Regions from separate parts of the Streptomyces sp. NPDC004435 genome, predicted to be linked through region 1. Evidence: riboswitches for the same ligand, from Rfam matches in the RefSeq annotation. Region 1 holds a riboswitch; each other region holds the start of a gene.
What was found. A riboswitch is a leader RNA that binds a small molecule or an ion and turns the genes downstream of it on or off. The one in region 1 is predicted to bind cobalamin.

Region 1 (6,251 bases):
AACGCGGCGGTGACCGTCCCGATGACGGCGGCGGCCCTCACGGTGCCGAGCGGGACGCCCAGGAGGTCCTGGGCGAGGAGGAACACGTCGTTCCACAGCCGGGCCTCGTACCGGTTCTCCAGCTTGGGCAGCGAGAGGTGGACGTGGTGCCCGGCTCCGGCGGGGGTCCGCCGGCGGGAGTGGTGGAAGAAGTACAGGCCGAAGTCGACCAGGGAGGCCGACAGGGGGCGGCCGTCGACCGTGAGGTGTTCCTCTTCGAGGTGCCAGCCGCGGGGACGGACCACGACGGACGGGAGGCCGCCGCCGGCGCCGTGCCCGTCACCCGGCCGGGCGCCGGTGTCGAGCAGGACCAGCTGGCCGCCCACGACGTTCGCCCAGGGAGCGCCGGCGGTGTCCTCGAAGTCCGCCGTCCAGACCCGGGCGCCGGACGCGAGGGCTTCGGCCGCCGCGTGAGGCGTCGGCGCCGAGACGATCTCGACGCGCCGGTCGGCCAGCCCCGGCGCGGGCGGGGTGACGCGCCAGTGGGGGTCGTCCCGGACCGCGGAGGTGGCGCGGGGGAAGTCCAGCGGCGATCCCGAGGCCAGGCGGTCCGCGCGATCGCGGCGCGCCGTCAGCAGCTCCCGGCGGCGGCGGGCGAACGCATGGTCGAGCCGGGCGAGGAACTCCAGAGCCTCGGGCGTGAGGATCTCGTCGTGGCGGTCGCCCGGAGGGCCGGTGACCGTGACGCGGGGCGTCGGTGTGTGGGTGGGCATGCTGTGTGTCTCCGAAGGGGGCTGCGTGCACGGACCTCGGGCCGTCGGCCCCGTCGCCGTACCGGAGGTGCTTGCCGCTCCAGGGCCTGTCTGACCATTCCCGTCGGGTCCGGCCCTAGCGGGACGGGGGCGTACGGGGCCCGCCGACGATCCCCGAGGCGTGGCGGAGGAAGGCCGGCGCCGAGGCGAGGAGGGCGGGCAGGGGCTGTCCGGTGGCGCCGGACCGGCCGCCGGATCCGCCGGCGGCCTCGGACTCGAGCGCGGCGATCAGGGCGGAGAGGAAGTCGATCGTGTCCCTGAGGGTGTCGCCGACCACGCGCAGCCGGGCGGCGAGGCCGCCCGCCTGGCGGCGTGCGGCGACGAGGGCGGCGTACTCCTTCGTGGTCAGAACCACCATGGGCCGCCCGTCGAGCATGATCTGACGGGGATTGCTCTTCGCCATCCGCGACCTTCCGTCACCGGGTCGTCCGCACGCCGCTCAGGGGCTGTCGTCTCCTCGGCCCGGGCCGGACAGCGTGCTGTCCGGCCCGGGCCAGGGGCGTCAGCCGTTGTCGGCCGTCAGCTCCGAGCGGACCGTGCGGGCCGCGGCGACCAGGTTCTCCAGAGAGGCCCGGGTCTCGGTCCAGCCGCGGGTCTTCAGACCGCAGTCGGGGTTGACCCACAGCCGCTCGGCGGGGATGGCCTCCAGGCCGGTACGGAGCAGCTTGGCGGCCTCCTCCGCGCTGGGGACGCGCGGGGAGTGGATGTCCCAGACGCCCGGGCCGGCCTCGCGAGGGTAGCCGTGCTCCGCCAGCTCTCCGGCGACCTGCATGTGCGAGCGGGTGGCCTCCAGGCTGATGACGTCGGCGTCGAGGTCGTCGATGGCCTGGACGATGTCACCGAACTCGGCGTAGCACATGTGGGTGTGGATCTGGGTGTCCGGCCGGACCCCGCTGGTGGAGAGGCGGAACGACTCGGTGGCCCAGTCGAGGTACGCGGCGTGGTCCTCGGCCCGCAGGGGCAGGGTCTCGCGCAGCGCGGGCTCGTCGACCTGGATGACCGAAGTGCCCGCGGCCTCCAGGTCGTTCACCTCGTCGCGCAGGGCGAGGGCGACCTGGCGGGCGGTCTCGCCGAGCGGCTGGTCGTCACGGACGAAGGACCAGGCGAGCATGGTGACCGGACCGGTCAGCATGCCCTTGACCGGCTTGGCCGTCTGCGCCTGGGCGTAGGTCGTCCAGCGCACGGTCATCGGGGTGGGGCGGGAGATGTCGCCGGCGAGGACCGGCGGGCGGACGTAGCGGGTGCCGTACGACTGGACCCAGCCGTGCTGGGTGGCGAGGTAGCCGTCCAGCTGCTCGGCGAAGTACTGCACCATGTCGTTGCGCTCGGGCTCGCCGTGCACGAGGACGTCGATGCCGGTCTTCTCCTGGAAGGCGATGACCTCGCGGATCTCGTTCTCGATCCGCTCGTCGTAACCGGCCGTGTCGATCCGGCCGGCGCGCAGGTCGGCGCGGGCGACGCGCAGCTCGTCGGTCTGCGGGAAGGAACCGATCGTGGTGGTCGGGAGCACCGGCAGGCCCAGGTGGGCGCGCTGGGCCACCGTGCGCCGGGCGTACGGCTGCGAGCGGCGGCCGTCGGCCTCGGTGATGGCCGCGGTGCGGGCACGGACGGCCGGGTCGTGGGTGAGGGCGGAGCCGGCGCGGGAGGCGAGGTCGGCGCGGTTGGCGGCCAGTGCGTCGGCGATGGCCTCGGTGCCCTCGGAGAGGCCGCGGGCGAGGGTGGCGATCTCGGCGGCCTTCTGGCGGGCGAAGGCGAGCCAGCGCCGGACCTCGGGATCGATGTCGGTCTCGGCGGAGGCGTCGAGGGGGACGTGGAGCAGCGAGGAGGACGCCGCCACGTCGACCCGGTCGGCCAGGCCGAGCAGGGTGCCGAGGGTGGCCAGCGACTTCTGGTAGTCGTTGATCCAGATGTTGCGGCCGTTGACGACACCGGCGACGAGCCGCTTGCCGGGCAGGCCGCCGACGGCGGCGAGGGCGTCGAGGTTGGCGGCGGCGGAGTCGGTGAAGTCGAGCGCGAGGCCGTCGACCGGGGCGGCGGCGAGGACCTGGAGGGCGTCGCCGAGGCGGTCGAAGTAGGAGGCGACCAGGAGCTTGGGCCGGTCGGCGGCGCCGCCGAGCTCGCGGTAGGCGCGGGCGGCGGCGTCGAGCTCGGCCGGGGTGCGGTCCTGGACGAGCGCGGGCTCGTCGATCTGGACCCACTCGGCGCCGGCGGCGCGCAGGTCGGCGAGGACCTCGGCGTAGACGGGGAGCAGCCGGTCGAGCAGGGTGATCGGCTCGAAGTCGGCGTCGACACCGGGGGCGGGCTTGGCGAGCAGCAGGTAGGTGACCGGGCCGACGAGGACCGGGCGGGCGGTGCGGCCCTCGGCGAGGGCCTCCTTCAGCTCGGCGACCTGCTTGGCGGAGTCGGCGGTGAAGACCGTGTCAGGGCCCAGCTCGGGGACGAGGTAGTGGTAGTTGGTGTCGAACCACTTGGTCATCTCCAGCGGCGCCACGTCCTGGGTGCCGCGCGCCATGGCGAAGTAGCCGTCCAGGGCGTCGGCGGCGACCGCCTCGCGGTGGCGCTCGGGGATGGCGCCGACCATCACGGAGGTGTCGAGGACGTGGTCGTAGTAGGAGAAGTCGCCGGTGGGCACTTCGGTGATGCCGGCGTCGGCCAGCTGCTGCCGGTTCGAACGGCGCAGGTCGGCGGCGGTGGCGCGGAGGGCGTCGGCGGAGACGCGGCCCTTCCAGTAGCCCTCGATCGCCTTCTTCAGTTCACGGTTCTGACCCTGGCGGGGGTAGCCGTAGACGGTGGCCTGTGCTGCCGCGGCTGCGGACTTCGTGGTCACGGAGACTCTCCTTCGCGAGTTGTGCCCAGATCGACGTCCCGGTGACGGGACGCGGACGCGAAGGTGACGAGGGAGCGCACGGACCTCGCCGTGAAAAAACATCACGACGGCCGTTCGCTGTCTACGCCGACCCGCCCACGAGGTCACCGGTGGATGCGTGCGCGGAATACGTCCGTGCACGGACAGCGGGCAGGTCTTCGGACTCGCGGGCACGCCGGCCTCTTCCGAGGCAGGCACCTAGTGGCCGTCGCTTCCCAGGACCTCACAATCCCAGTGCGTATGACGGCGGTCGTTCCCGCTCACCGCTGCGGGGCAGTCCCGGATTTCCACCGGGTTCCCTCTTACGACGCATCCCGTCTGGCGGACGGGGCGAACCAGCTGCTCGGCCAGAGTAGAGGGCGCAATCGCCGAGCGGCGAGGGTTATCCGCCATTTGGACGGTGGAATGAGACATTCCTCTGTCGTGGAGGGTCCGTCTCACTCCTCGACGACCACCGGATACGGCACATGGGTGCGCCGGTCGGGGTCGACGGAGAGGCTGCCGCCGGCCGGGGGTCTGGCCCGCTGGGCGCAGTCCTGCCGTTCGCAGATCCGGCAGCCGAGGCCGATCGGGGTGGCCGCGCGGGGGTCGTCCAGGGCGATGCCCTCGGCGTACACGAGACGGCTCGCGTGGCGGAGTTCGCAGCCGAGGGCGACGGCGAACTCGGCACGCGGCGCGTGGTGGCCGAAGCCGCCCCGGGTCACGGTGCGGGCGATCCAGAAGTACCGCTTGCCGTCCGGCATCTCGGCGACCTGGGTGAGGATCCGGCCGGGGGCGGAGAAGGCCTCGTAGACGGTCCACAGGGGGCAGGTGCCGCCGAGGCGGGAGAAGTGGAAGTCGGTGGCGGACTGCCGTTTCGAGATGTTCCCCGCGCGGTCGGCGCGGAGGAAGGAGAACGGGACGCCTCGGCGGCCGGTGCGCTGCAGGGTGCTCAGGCGGTGGCACACGGTCTCGAAGCTCACGCCGAAGAGCGCCTGGAGGAGTTCGATGTCGTAGCGGACCTTCTCGGCCGCCGCGTGGAAGGCGGTGTAGGGCATGAGGACCGCGCCGGCGAAGTAGTTGGCGAGGCCGATCCGGGCCAGACTCTCGGCCTGCGGGGTGGCCGGCTCCGCCGTCGCCACCAGGGCGTCGAGCAGCGGCCCGTGCTCCAGGAACGCCAGCTGCGTGGCCAGTTGGAAGGCCCGTTGCCCCTCGCTGAGCCACGGGGACAGCAGGAGCAGCCCGTTGTCGGGGTCGAAGCGGCGGACGTCGGCCGAGCGTTCCGCCCCGGCCGGGAGCACCTTGACCCCGTGCCGTGCGGTCAGGTGGGCGGCGAGCGTGTCCGCGGCGCGCCCGACCCGGCCCAGATCCAGCGCCTCCGCGGTGCGTTCGGCCTCCGTCTCCAGGGCCGCGACATGGTTGTGGTGGGCGTAGAAGAAGTCGCGCACCTCGTCGTGGGGTTCGGCGGGCAGCAGGCCGGCGGTCTCGCCGGGGGAGGCCAGGGCGGCGACGCGCTCCGAGGCGCCCCGGTACCGCTGGTGCAGCGCGACGAGGGCCCTGGCGACCTCCGGGTGATCGCGGGCCACGTCCGCGATCTCCGCCGACGGGACGGGGACGGGACCGCATGCCTCGTCCCCGAGGGCCGCCCGCAGGTCGGTCGCGAGCCGCTCCTCGCCCGCCTCGGAGAAGAATTCCGCATCGACGCCAAACACCTCCGCGATGCGCAGGAGCACCGGGGCGGTGAGCGGGCGCTGGTTGTGCTCGATCTGGTTGAGGTAACTGGTGGACAGGCCCAGGGCGCGGGCCAGTTCGACCTGGTTCATCCCCCGCTCACGGCGCAGCCTGCGCAGTTTCGCGTGGGCGTAGATCTTCCGCCCGGGCGACCGTCCCATGTCGATCACGACTCCTCTGCTCACCCTTGGGTGCGAATTTACCATCCGCAGATTTCGCAAAATTCGCAGTTTCGCACCTCGCGCAGGGACGGATTACGCAAGGTGGCACCGTCGCCTCCGGCCCGCCCCGGGGGAAGACTCGGCGGCGTACGACGCATCCGCCGCACGCCGCGAGGAGTCCCGTGATCGACCACCAGGTACGCGTCCACCCCAGCGCCGACCGACTGTCCCGAGAGGAGCAGCTCGCCTGGAAGCTGGCCGTCGTCGCCACCGGCACCCAGGAGGCACCCGACCTCGACCCCGAGGCATCGGAGATGGTGATCAACCGGATCATCGACAACGCCTCGGTCGCCGTCGCCTCCCTGCGCCGCCGTCCGGTGGCCGTCGCCCGCGCCCAGGCCCTGGGCCACCCGAGCGCCGGCGGCGCGTCCGTCTTCGGGGCCGAGCCCGGCACCCGGGTGTCGCCCGAGTGGGCGGCCTGGGCGAACGGCACCGCGGTGCGCGAGCTGGACTTCCACGACACGTACCTGGCCGCCGACTACTCCCACCCGGGCGACAACATCCCGCCCCTGCTCGCCGTGGCCCAGCGGACCGGCCGCACCGGCGCCGACCTCCTGCGCGGCATCACCGCCGCCTACGAGATCCACGTCGCCCTCGTCAAGGGCATCTGCCTGCACGCCCACCGCATCGACCACGTCGCCCACCTCAGCGCCGCGACCGCGG
Region 2 (6,251 bases), on a different contig from region 1:
CGTGCCCAGAGGCACGGACACACGGACGCACGGACGCACACAGGGTTCTGACCGGGGGGATACGCCTTGTTGGAGGCGCTGGGAATCCAGCGGTCGGCCGAGACCGTCTACCGACTCATGCTCGACCATCCAGAGGAGGGCGTGGCCGGCCTGGCCGCCCGGCTCGACTGGCCCCAGGAGCAGGTCCGCGAAGCGCTCGGCCTGCTCGCCGAGGCCCGGCTCGTCGCCATGGAGGACGGATCCGGCGCCCCGGTGCCGTTCAACCCCGAGGTCAGCTTCTCCTTCCTCCTCGCCCGCGCCGAGGCCGAGCTGAGCCGCCGCCGCCGCGAGGTCGAGCGGGCCGAGCGGGCGGTGGCCGACATCCTCGCCGCGTACGCCGGCGGACCGGGCCCCGCCCATGACGTCGTGGAGCGCGTGACGGGTCTGGACGCCGTGCGCCGGCGGCTCGAATCGCTCGCCGCCGGAGCCCGGGAGGAATGCCTCTCCCTCCTGGTCGGCGGGGCGCAGCTGCCCGACACCATGGACGCCAGCCAGCCCCTCGACCAGCTCGCGCTGGAGCGCGGTGTCCGGATCCGCTCCATCTACCAGGAGAGCTTCCGCAACGACCAGCCCACCGTCGACTACGTCCGCTGGTACTGCGAACTCGGCGGCGAGGCCAGGACCGTGCCCGTCGTCCCGCTCCTCATGGTCATCGTCGACCGGGAGGCCGCGCTCGTCCCCGTCGACCCCGGCGACGGCCGCGCCGGCGCCCTGGAGGTGCGCAGCCCCGGACTGGTCCACGCGCTCGGCGTCCTCTTCGACCACCTGTGGGAGGCCGGCACCCCCTTCGGCGAGGCGCCCCGCCGTGACGCCCACGACCTCTCCCCCCAGGAGCGCGAACTGGTCATGCTCCTCGGCATCGGCTGCACCGACGACATCGCCGCCCGCCGGCTCGGCGTCTCGCTGCGCACGGTGCGCCGGATGAGCTCGGAGCTGATGTCCCGGCTCGGCGCCCGCAGCCGCTTCGAGGCGGGCGTCCGGGCGGTGAAGGAGGGCTGGCTCTGAACCGCCGGAATCCGGCCTGAACCGATCGCCCCGCCGAGCCGTGCAACGGTGAGGGGTTCCGTTCGGAAAAGCAGTCCCCTACATTTCCTCGGCATTGAACGCTGATCAGCAAGGGGACGCTTCCACCATGTCAGAAGCCACAACCGGGAAACCACCGGTCATCACACCGACCAGGATCGTCATAGCGCTGTGCCTGGCAGCCCCGTTCGTGGCGATGCTCTGGGTGAGTTCGTACGCGAAGGTCGAACCGGTCTTCGCGGGCATCCCGTTCTTCTACTGGTACCAGATGCTCTGGGTGCTGGTGTCGACCGTGCTCACGATGGTCGCGTACAAGCTGTGGCAGCGTGACCAGCGCGCCCGCAAGGGAGGTGACGCGCGATGAAGGACGGCGTCAACGGCGTGGCACTCGCCGTCTTCATCTTCTTCTTCCTGGCCGTCACGGTCATGGGCTTCCTCGCCTCCCGGTGGCGCAGGGCCGAGAACGAGAACAGCCTCGACGAATGGGGCCTGGGCGGCCGGTCGTTCGGCACCTGGGTCACCTGGTTCCTGCTCGGCGGCGACCTCTACACCGCGTACACCTTCGTCGCCGTCCCCGCGGCCATCTACGCGGCGGGCGCGGCCGGCTTCTTCGCCGTGCCGTACACGATCCTGGTCTACCCGCTGATCTTCACCTTCCTGCCGCGGCTCTGGTCCGTCTCGCACAAGCACGGATACGTGACCACCTCGGACTTCGTCCGCGGCCGCTTCGGCTCCAAGGGCCTGTCCCTGGCGGTGGCCCTCACCGGCATCCTCGCCACCATGCCGTACATCGCGCTCCAGCTCGTCGGCATCCAGGCCGTCCTGGACGTGATGGGCGTCGGCGGCGGCGAGGGCACCCACTGGTTCATCAAGGACCTGCCGATCCTCATCGCCTTCGGTGTGCTCGCGGCGTACACGTACTCCTCGGGTCTGCGCGCCCCGGCGCTCATCGCCTTCGTCAAGGACACCCTGATCTACATCGTGATCGCGGTGGCGATCATCTACATCCCGATCAAGCTCGGCGGCTTCGACGAGATCTTCGCCAAGGCCGGCGAGGCCTACGCCACGATCAACCCGGCGACCGACAAGCCGCGCGGCTCGCTGATCCCGGGTGAGGCGAGCCAGTGGACGTACGCGACGCTCGCGCTCGGCTCGGCGCTCGCGCTCTTCATGTACCCGCACTCGATCACGGCGACCCTCTCCTCCAGGAGCCGCGAGGTCATCCGCCGCAACACCACGATCCTGCCGCTGTACTCGCTGATGCTGGGCCTGCTCGGACTGCTCGGCTTCATGGCGATCGCCGCCGGCATCCAGGTGAAGAACGGCCAGCTCGCCATCCCGCAGCTCTTCGAGAACATGTTCCCGGACTGGTTCGCGGGCGTCGCCTTCGCCGCGATCGGCATCGGCGCGCTCGTCCCGGCCGCGATCATGTCGATCGCCGCGGCCAACCTCTTCACCCGCAACATCTACAAGGACTTCATCAAGAAGGACGCCACCCCGGCACAGGAGACCAAGGTCTCCAAGCTGGTCTCGCTCCTGGTCAAGGTCGGCGCGCTCGCCTTCGTCCTCACCATGGACAAGACGGTCGCGATCAACTTCCAGCTGCTCGGCGGCATCTGGATCCTCCAGACCTTCCCGGCCCTGGTCGGCGGTCTGTTCACCCGCTGGTTCCACCGCTGGGCGCTGATCGCCGGCTGGGCGGTCGGCATGATCTACGGCACCCTCGCCGCGTACGGCGTGGCCAGCCCGACCCAGAAGCACTTCGGCGGCTCCTCCGCGGAGATCCCGGGCATCGGTGAGATCGGCTACATCGGCCTCACCGCCTTCGTCCTCAACATCGTCGTCACGGTGGTCCTCACCTTCGCCTTCCGGGCCGCCAAGGCCCCCGACGGCATCGACGAGACCTCCCCGTCGGACTACACGGCCGACGCCGGCGACAAGGGCGTCAGCACCGAGCTCCCCAAGGTCGGCGCCGCCACCCACTGAGCCGCGGACGCGCACGCGAGAGGGGCCCGGGAAAACCCGGGCCCCTCTCGCACGCCCGCGCGGCAGACTGGGACCCATGGACTTCACGATCAGGGCGGTACGGCCCGAGGAGCACGAGGAGCTCGGTGACCTCACCGGGCTCACCTATCTGAACGACGGGCTGCTGCTGCACGGGGAGGACGACTTCTACCTGGACGTGCTCCGCGACACGGCCCGGCGGGCGCGCGAGAGCGAGGTGCTGGTCGCCACCGACGCCGAGGACCGGATCGTCGGCGGGGTGACCTTCGCCCCCGGCGGCACCCCCTGGGCGGACATCGCCGTCCCCGGCGAGGCCGAGTTCCGGATGCTCGTGGTCGCGCCCGCGGCCCGCGGCAGGGGCGTCGGGGAGGCGCTCGTACGCGCCTGCGTGGACCGGGCGCGGGCCCTGCCCGGCTGCGCCAGGATCGTGCTCTCCACGGACGGCAAGATGGTCTCGGCCCACCGGATCTACGAGCGGATGGGCTTTCTGCGCACTCCCGAGCGGGACTGGCAGCCCATCCCCGAACACTCTCTGCGAACCTACGCCCTGGAGCTGTAGTCCACGGACCGACACAACATGTGGGGGGTGCCGCGATCGGCGCCCCCCACATGTATGCTCGTCCTCGCTGTCGTCGCAGGGGAATCCGGTGCGAATCCGGAACTGTCCCGCAACGGTGTACTTCGTGTGCCCTTGTCCACGGAGCGAGTCCGAGCACCTGCCGACAGTGCGCCCGGTACGACCGTTCCGGGTGCCGACGACGTCCGGGCCTCGCGGAATGGGCCGGTGGGCGCGGGCGCATCCGCGCGTACGGGTGCCCGTCCGCCCCTCCCCCGCCGCGGCCCCGGGCCGAGAGCGAGGGAGAGCCCCCACGTGACCATCGCGCCTGCGGGTCCGTCAGCCACCGAGGCCGCCGCGATCGAGAGCGACGGCCCCGGGACCGTGCTGCTGCGGACCCTGACCGACCTCACCGCCGACCTCACCGACACCGACCCCGGTCGGGTCGCCGCCGCCGCGCTGCGGGGCCGGCACGCCGGTTCGGACGAGGCGGAGCTGCGCGAACTGGCCACCGAGGCCGCCGCCGGACTGATCTCCGAGGACCCCGCCTACTCCCGGCTCGCCGCCCGGCTGCTCACCCTCACCATCGCCGAGGAGGCGGCCTCGCAGGGCGCCGTCTGCTTCTCCGCCTCCGTCGCCACCGGCCACCGCGAGGGCCTGATCGCCGACCGCACCGCCGCCTTCGTCGAGCTGCACGCGGACCGCATGGACGCGCTGATCGACCTCGCCGGCGACGACCGCTTCGGCTACTTCGGCCTGCGGACGCTCTACTCCCGCTACCTGCTGCGCCACCCGATCACCCGCAAGGTGATCGAGACCCCGCAGCACTTCATGCTCCGGGTGGCGGCGGGCCTCGCCGAGGACGACTCGCTCCGCGCGCTGGACGAGGTGGCGGCGCTGTACCGGCTGATGAGCCGGCTCGACTACCTGCCCTCCTCCCCCACGCTCTTCAACTCCGGCACCCGCCACCCGCAGATGTCCTCCTGCTACCTGCTGGACTCCCCGCAGGACGAGCTGGACTCGATCTACGACCGCTACCACCAGGTCGCGCGCCTGTCGAAGCACGCCGGCGGCATCGGCCTGTCCTACTCCCGGATCCGCTCGCGCGGCTCGCTGATCCGCGGCACCAACGGGCACTCCAACGGCATCGTGCCGTTCCTGAAGACCCTCGACGCCTCCGTGGCGGCGGTGAACCAGGGCGGCCGCCGCAAGGGCGCCGCCGCGGTCTACCTGGAGACCTGGCACGCGGACATCGAGGAGTTCCTGGAGCTCCGCGACAACACCGGCGAGGACGCCCGCCGCACCCACAACCTGAACCTCGCCCACTGGATCCCGGACGAGTTCATGCGCCGGGTGAACGCGGACGCCGAGTGGTCGCTCTTCTCCCCCGCCGACGTGCCCGAGCTGGTCGACCTGTGGGGCGAGGACTTCGACGCCGCCTACCGCGCCGCCGAGGCGAAGGGCCTGGCCCGCCGGACCATGCCGGCCCGCGACCTGTACGGCCGGATGATGCGGACCCTGGCCCAGACCGGCAACGGCTGGATGACCTTCAAGGACGCCTCGAACCGTACAGCCAACCAGACCGCCGAGCCCGGCACGGTCGTCCACTCCTCCAACCTCTGCACCGAGATCATCGAGGTCACGAACGACGGCGAGACGGCCGTCTGCAACCTCGGCTCGGTCAACCTCGGCGCCTTCGTGGCCGGCGGGACCATCGACTGGGAGCGGCTCGACGAGACCGTCCGCACGGCGGTCACCTTCCTCGACCGGGTCGTCGACATCAACTTCTACCCGACCGAGCAGGCCGGGAACTCCAACTCCCGCTGGCGTCCGGTCGGCCTGGGTGCCATGGGCCTCCAGGACGTCTTCTTCAAGCTGCGGCTGCCCTTCGACTCCGCCGAGGCCCGCGCGCTCTCCACCCGGATCGCCGAGCGCATCATGCTCGCCGCGTACGAGGCGTCCGCCGACCTCGCCGAGCGCAACGGTCCGCTGCCGGCCTGGGAGAAGACCCGTACCGCGCAGGGCGTGCTCCACCCCGACCACTACGGCGTCGCGCTCAACTGGCCCGAGCGCTGGGCCGCGCTGCGCGAGCGGATCGCGACGACCGGCATGCGCAACAGCCTGCTGCTCGCCATCGCCCCGACGGCGACGATCGCCTCCATCGCCGGCGTCTACGAGTGCATCGAGCCGCAGGTCTCCAATTTGTTCAAGCGCGAGACGCTCTCCGGCGAGTTCCTCCAGGTCAACTCGTACCTCGTCGACGAGCTGAAGGCGCTCGGCGTGTGGGACGCGCAGACCCGCGAGGCGCTGCGCGAGGCCAACGGCTCGGTGGCCGGCTTCGGCTGGGTCCCGGCCGAGGTGCGCGAGCTGTACCGCACGGCCTGGGAGATCCCGCAGCGCGGCCTCATCGACATGGCGGCGGACCGGACCCCGTTCCTGGACCAGTCGCAGTCGCTGAACCTCTTCATGGAGACGCCGACCATCGGCAAGCTGTCGTCGATGTACGCCTACGCCTGGAAGCGGGGCCTGAAGACGACGTACTACCTGCGCTCCCGCCCGGCGACCCGGATCGCCCGCGCGGCCCAGGCGTCCGCCACGGCCGCCGCCCCCATCCCCGTCCAGCAGGTCG
Region 3 (6,251 bases), on a different contig from region 1:
GGGGTTGTAGAGGGCGAGGACGAGGTCGGCCTCGGCGGCGGCGCGGAGGCGGGCCGCGATCACCTCCCAGGGCTTGAGCCGGTCGGAGAGCGAGATCGTCGCGTAGTCGTGGCCGAGGGGCGCGCCGGCCGCCGCGGCGGCGGCGTTGGCGGCGGTCACCCCGGGGAGGACCCGTACGGGGACGTCCGCGTACTCCGGCTCGCAGGCGACCTCCAGGACGGCGGTGGCCATGGCGAAGACGCCGGGGTCGCCGCCGGAGACGACCGCGACCTTGTGGCCGCGCCGGGCCAGGTCGAGGGCGAACTCGGCCCGCTCGGACTCGACCTTGTTGTCGGAGCCGTGCCGGATCTGGCCGGGGCGGAGGACCGGGACCCGGTCGAGGTAGGTGGTGTAGCCGACGAGCACGTCGGCGTTGACGAGCGCGCCGCGCGACTCGGGGGTCAGCCAGGGCGCGCCGGCCGGTCCGGTGCCGACGACGGTGACCTCGCCCCGCTCGCGGACCGGGTTCTCGCGGTCGACGCGGGAGGGGAGGACGGCGACGGAGAAGTAGGGGACGGACTCCGGGTCGACGTCGGCGAGGCGCTCGGTCCGCTCGCCCGCCATGAAAGCCCGCTCCACGTACCGGGCGTCGTCGAGACGGCCCGCCCGCTCCAGGGCGCGCCGTACGGCGGGGAAGGTGCGGCCGAGCTTCATGACGACGGCCGAGTCCGTGCCGGCGAGGCGGGCCGTCAGCTCGTCCTCGGGGAGGGTGCCGGGGACGATCGTCAGGACCTCCTCGGCCTCGCACAGCGGCTCGCCGAGGCGGGCGGCGGCGGCGCTGACGGAGGTGACGCCGGGGATGACGGTGGTGTCGTAGCGGTGCGCGAGCCGCTTGTGCATGTGCTGGTAGGAGCCGTAGAAGAGCGGGTCGCCCTCGGCGAGGACGGCGACCGTGCGGCCCGCGTCGAGGTGGGCGGCGAGCCGGGCCGCGGCCTCCTCGTAGAAGTCGTCGAGGGCGCCCCGGTAGCCGCCGGGGTGGTCGGTGGTCTCGACGGTGAGCGGGTACATCAGCCGCTCCTCGACGTGGTCCTCGCGCAGGTGGGGCGCGGCGATGGAGCGCGCTATCGAGCGCCCGTGCCGGGCCGAGTGGTAGGCGACGACGTCGGCCGCGGCGATGGCCTTCACGGCGGCGAGGGTGAGGAGGTCGGGGTCGCCGGGGCCGAGGCCGACCCCGTACAGCTTGCCCTTCACTGCGTTCACTGCTGGATCTCCGGTTCGTGCGCGAGGGCGTTGAGGGCGGCGGCGGTGATGGCGCTGCCGCCGCGCCGGCCGCGGACCACGAGGTGGTCGAGGCCGAGGTCGTTGGCGGCGAGGGCGTCCTTGGACTCGGCGGCGCCGATGAAGCCGACGGGGATGCCGAGGACGGCGGCGGGCTTCGGCGCGCCCTTCGCGATCATCTCCAGGAGGTGGAAGAGGGCGGTGGGGGCGTTGCCGATGGCGACGACGGAGCCTTCGAGGCGGTCGCGCCAGAGTTCGAGGGCGGCGGCGGAGCGGGTGGTGCCCAGCTCGGCGGCGAGCGCGGGGACGGCCGGGTCGGACAGCGCGCAGAGCACCTCGTTGTCGGCGGGCAGCCGCTTGCGGGTGACGCCGGAGGCGACCATCTGGGCGTCGCAGAGGATGGGGGCGCCGGCCTGGAGGGCGGCGCGGGCGCGGGAGACGACCCCGGGGGAGTAGGCGACGTCCCGGACGAGGTCGGTCATGCCGCAGGCGTGGATCATGCGGACGACGACGGTGGCGACGTCGGCGGGCAGGGCGGCGAGGTCCGCCTCGGCGCGGATCGTGGCGAAGGAGCGGCGGTAGATCTCGGCGCCGTCTTTCTCGTACTCGTACATCCTCAGCTCTCATTCGATCTCGTGCGGGCCGCCGCGACGGCCTGGGCCAGGGCGGTACGGGGGACGGGGGTGCCGTCCAGCAGATAGGTGTCGGAGTCCCGGGCCGTGACCTCGATCCGCAGGCCGTGCGGGTGTCCGCAGCGGCGCTCGCAGCCGGAGTAGTGCACGGGCAGCGGCCCGCCGGGCGCGCGCGCCGCCTCCGCCCGCACGTCGGCGAGGGACTTGGCGCAGCCGGGCGTCCCGGTGCAGGCGGTGACGCCGGTGCCCGGGTCGGTGGGATCGGTGATCAGGCCGAGGGCGCCGAGCGCGGCGAGCCGGCCGGATACCGCCGGCGGGGCGGCCAGGACCACGACCACCCCGCGCCACGGGGTGAGCCGCACCTCGGCCGCGCCCTCGCCGAGCGCCCGCAGCCGGGCGGCGGTCAGCCGGCCGAGGGGGGCGAGGACGTGCAGGGCGTGGTCACCGAGCGGGCCGGGTGCGGGCGGCGGCGCCGTCGGGGGAGTGAAGGGGGGTACGGGCTCCGCGGTGATCCCCGCGCGGGCCAGGGCGCCGGCCCAGTCCGGGAGGTGCCCGGGCGGGAGCTCGCGCGGGCGCCACGCGCCGGTGCCGGCCGCGTCGGCGGCGTCGAGGAAGGCGAGGGCGCAGGCGAGCGCGGCGGGCACGGCGTCGGCGGCGGGCAGCCGGAAGGTCCGGGAGCCGGCCGTGAGGAGCGCGGCGCCGTCCGGTGCTGCGACCAAGGTCACATCGCCGCCGAGGCCGGTGACGTCGCCGCGTCCGTCGTCGAGGACGAAGAGGAAGCGGCCGGAGAGGGCCGCCGCGCGGGGCTCCGCGCAGAGCGCCGCGTCCAGGGCCCGGGCCCACAACTGCACGTCGGCGTGGCCGAGTCCGTCGAGTCCGGCGGCGGGGGAGGCGACGATGTTCCGGACCCGCTCGTGGGTGGGGGAGGGCAGCAGTCCCGCCTCGTCGAGGAGCGCGGCGAGCCGGCCGCCGCAGTCCTCGGTCAGCCCGCGCAGCTCGGCGTTGCCGCGGGAGGTGACGGAGAGGCCGCCGTCACCGAGCTCCTCGGCCGCGCCGGCCAGGACCGTGAGCTGATGCCTCGTCAACCGCCCGGCGGGGAGCCGGAGTCGGGCGAGGAAACCGTCGGCGGCGGCGTGCAGCCGGAGCGCCCCCGGGCACGCGTCGCCTCGGTCCCGTATGCGAAGTTCGCCCGCTTCGGGCGGACTGGGTGGGGTCGGCGGCATGGCGGCGAGCATACCCACGCGAGAACGGGCCGCCACCGAGTGTGATCCGGCCGACTTCCCGGCCCCCTCCGGCTCCCGGAGACCACGATCTACTATGCAGAGCGGCATGGGGTCCCAGGACCCCGGGGAGGAAGCCCGGTGAGAATCCGGCGCGGTCCCGCCACTGTGAGCCCGAGCCGGCGACGGCCCGGGTGAGTCAGGAACTCCCCCGCCGTCCATACGACCACCCGGGGCGCGGACAACCCCGAGGAAGGGCCTGAGCCTCGCCATGCTCCTGCTGCTGTCGCACTCCGACACCGACCTGCTCAGCGCCCGGGCGGCGAACGCCGCCGCGCCCGAGGGCCCGGTCGCGTACCGCTTCGCCAACCCCTCCCGGCTCCCGCTCGGCGACCTCCCCGGTCTCCTCGACGGCGCCGAGCTGGTCGTCGTCCGCCTCCTCGGCGGCGTCCGCTCCTGGCAGGAGGGCCTCGACGCGGTCCTCGCCACCGGAAAGCCGGTCGTCGTCCTCAGCGGCGAACAGGCCCCCGACGCCCAGCTGATGGCCGCCTCCACCGTGCCGATCGGCGTCGCCACCGAGGCCCACGCCTACCTCGCCCACGGCGGCCCCGCCAACCTGGAGCAGCTGGCCCGCTTCCTCTCCGACACCGTGCTCCTCACCGGCCACGGCTTCGAGGCCCCGGCCGCCGCCCCCACCTGGGGCCCGCTGGAGCGCGCCGCGAAGGACGTGACCGGCCCGACGATCGCCGTGCTCTACTACCGCGCCCACCACATGAGCGGGAACACCGCCTTCGTCGGCGCCCTCTGCGACGCGATCGAGGACGCCGGGGCCCGCCCCCTCCCGCTGTACGTGGCCTCCCTGCGCGCCCCCGAGGAGGAGCTGCTCGCCGTCCTGCGCGGCGCCGACGCCGTCGTCACCACCGTCCTCGCCGCCGGCGGCACCAAGCCGGCCGCCGCCCAGGCCGGCGGCGACGAGGAGGCGTGGGACGCGGGCGCGCTCGCCTCGCTCGACGTGCCGGTGCTCCAGGCGCTGTGCCTCACCGGCTCCCGCTCCGCCTGGGAGGAGAACGACGAGGGCCTGTCGCCGCTCGACGCGGCCAGCCAGGTCGCCGTCCCCGAGTTCGACGGCCGCCTCATCACCGTCCCCTTCTCCTTCAAGGAGATCGACGCCGACGGCCTGCCCGCCTACGTCGCCGACGCCGAGCGGGCCGCCCGCGTGGCCGGCATCGCCGTCCGCCACGCCCGCCTGCGGCACATCCCGAACGCCGAGAAGAAGCTCGCGCTCGTCCTCTCCGCGTACCCGACCAAGCACTCCCGCATCGGCAACGCCGTCGGCCTCGACACCCCCGCCTCCGCCGTCGCCCTGCTGCGCCGGCTGATCGCCGAGGGGTACGACTTCGGCCCCGAGGCCGAGCTGCCCGGCCTCGTCTCCGGCGACGGCGACGAGCTGATCTACGCCCTGATCGAGGCCGGCGGCCACGACCAGGAGTGGCTCACCGAGGAGCAGCTGGCGAAGAACCCGGTCCGCATCCCGGCCGCCGACTACAAGCGCTGGTACGCCGAACTCCCCGCCGAGCTGCGCGAGCAGGTCGAGGAGCACTGGGGACCGGCCCCCGGCGAGATGTTCCTCGACCGGTCCCGGAACCCGGAGGGCGACATCGTCCTCGCCGCGCTCCGCCGCGGGAACCTCCTCGTCCTCATCCAGCCGCCGCGCGGCTTCGGCGAGAACCCGATCGCGATCTACCACGACCCGGACCTCCCGCCGTCCCACCACTACCTCGCCGCCTACCGCTGGATCGCGGCCCGCGCGGAGGACGGCGGCTTCGGCGCCGACGCCATGGTCCACCTCGGCAAGCACGGCAACCTGGAGTGGCTGCCCGGCAAGAACGCCGGCCTCTCCGCCGCCTGCGGCCCCGACGCGGCCCTCGGCGACCTGCCGCTCGTCTACCCGTTCCTCGTCAACGACCCGGGCGAGGGCACCCAGGCCAAGCGGCGCGTCCACGCCACCCTCGTCGACCACCTCGTGCCGCCGATGGCCCGCGCCGACTCGTACGGGGACATCGCGCGCCTGGAGCAGCTGCTCGACGAGTACGCGCAGATCTCCTCCATGGACCCGGCGAAGCTGCCCGCGATCCGCGCCCAGATCTGGACCCTGATCCAGGCCGCCAAGCTCGACCACGACCTCGGCATGGCGGAGCGGCCCGACGACGACGGCTTCGACGACTTCCTGCTGCACGTCGACGGCTGGCTGTGCGAGGTCAAGGACGCCCAGATCCGCGACGGCCTGCACGTCCTCGGCGGCGCCCCGGAGGGCGAGGCCCGGGTCAACCTGGTCCTCTCCATCCTGCGCGCCCGCCAGATCTGGGGCGGCACGCAGGCCCTGCCCGGCCTGCGCGAGGCCCTCGGCCTGGACGAGTCCGCCGCGACCCGGACCACCGCCGACGAGGCGGAGGCGAAGGCCCGCGAGCTGGTCGAGGCGATGGAGGCCGCCGGCTGGTCCCTGGACGCGGTCCCGGCGGTCGCCGGCGACCACGGCCCTGAGGTCCAGGCCGTGCTCCGCTTCGCCTGCGAGCAGGTCGTGCCGCGCCTCGCCGCCACCACCGACGAGCTGGGCCACGCCGTGCACGCCCTGAACGGCGGCTTCGTCCCGGCCGGCCCGTCCGGCTCCCCGCTGCGCGGCCTGGTCAACGTGCTGCCGACCGGCCGGAACTTCTACTCCGTCGACCCGAAGGCCGTGCCGTCCCGGCTCGCCTGGGAGACCGGCCAGGCGCTCGCCGACTCCCTCCTGGAGCGGTACCGCACCGACAACGGCGAGTGGCCCACCTCGGTCGGCCTCTCCCTGTGGGGCACCAGCGCCATGCGCACCGCCGGCGACGACGTCGCCGAGGCGCTGGCCCTGCTCGGCGTCCGCCCGCTGTGGGACGAGGCGTCCCGCCGCGTCAACGGCCTGGAGCCGATCCCCCTGGAGGAGCTGGGCCGCCCGCGCATCGACGTCACCCTGCGCATCTCCGGCTTCTTCCGGGACGCGTTCCCGCACGTCATCGGCCTCCTCGACGACGCCGTCCGGCTGGTCGCGGGGCTCGACGAGCCCGCCGAGTCCAACCACGTCCGCGCCCACGCCCAGGCCGACCTGGCCGAGCAC

Region 2: linked by a shared signal. The riboswitch ahead of ACFYT9_RS27790 (ribonucleoside-diphosphate reductase subunit alpha) and the one ahead of metE (5-methyltetrahydropteroyltriglutamate--homocysteine S-methyltransferase) in region 1 are both predicted to bind cobalamin.
Region 3: linked by a shared signal. The riboswitch ahead of cobN (cobaltochelatase subunit CobN) and the one ahead of metE (5-methyltetrahydropteroyltriglutamate--homocysteine S-methyltransferase) in region 1 are both predicted to bind cobalamin.

What each region holds. Positions count from the first base shown of each region.
Region 1 covers NZ_JBIAMB010000009.1:271,671-277,921, forward strand. Annotated here, with positions in the region: gene ACFYT9_RS18915 (malate synthase A) at 1-752, opposite strand, end outside; gene ACFYT9_RS18920 (hypothetical protein) at 868-1,194, opposite strand; gene metE (5-methyltetrahydropteroyltriglutamate--homocysteine S-methyltransferase) at 1,294-3,618, opposite strand; cobalamin riboswitch at 3,789-4,012, opposite strand; gene ACFYT9_RS18930 (short-chain fatty acyl-CoA regulator family protein) at 4,095-5,528, opposite strand; gene ACFYT9_RS18935 (MmgE/PrpD family protein) at 5,711-6,251, shown strand, end outside.
Region 2 covers NZ_JBIAMB010000017.1:78,419-84,669, reverse strand. Annotated here, with positions in the region: gene ACFYT9_RS27810 (LuxR family transcriptional regulator) at 67-1,044, shown strand; gene ACFYT9_RS27805 (DUF3311 domain-containing protein) at 1,172-1,426, shown strand; gene mctP (monocarboxylate uptake permease MctP) at 1,423-3,048, shown strand; gene ACFYT9_RS27795 (GNAT family N-acetyltransferase) at 3,125-3,625, shown strand; cobalamin riboswitch at 3,646-3,805, shown strand; gene ACFYT9_RS27790 (ribonucleoside-diphosphate reductase subunit alpha) at 3,938-6,251, shown strand, end outside.
Region 3 covers NZ_JBIAMB010000002.1:104,942-111,192, reverse strand. Annotated here, with positions in the region: gene ACFYT9_RS03685 (precorrin-2 C(20)-methyltransferase) at 1-1,230, opposite strand, end outside; gene ACFYT9_RS03680 (precorrin-8X methylmutase) at 1,236-1,871, opposite strand; gene ACFYT9_RS03675 (cobalamin biosynthesis protein CobG) at 1,874-3,124, opposite strand; cobalamin riboswitch at 3,204-3,339, shown strand; gene cobN (cobaltochelatase subunit CobN) at 3,381-6,251, shown strand, end outside.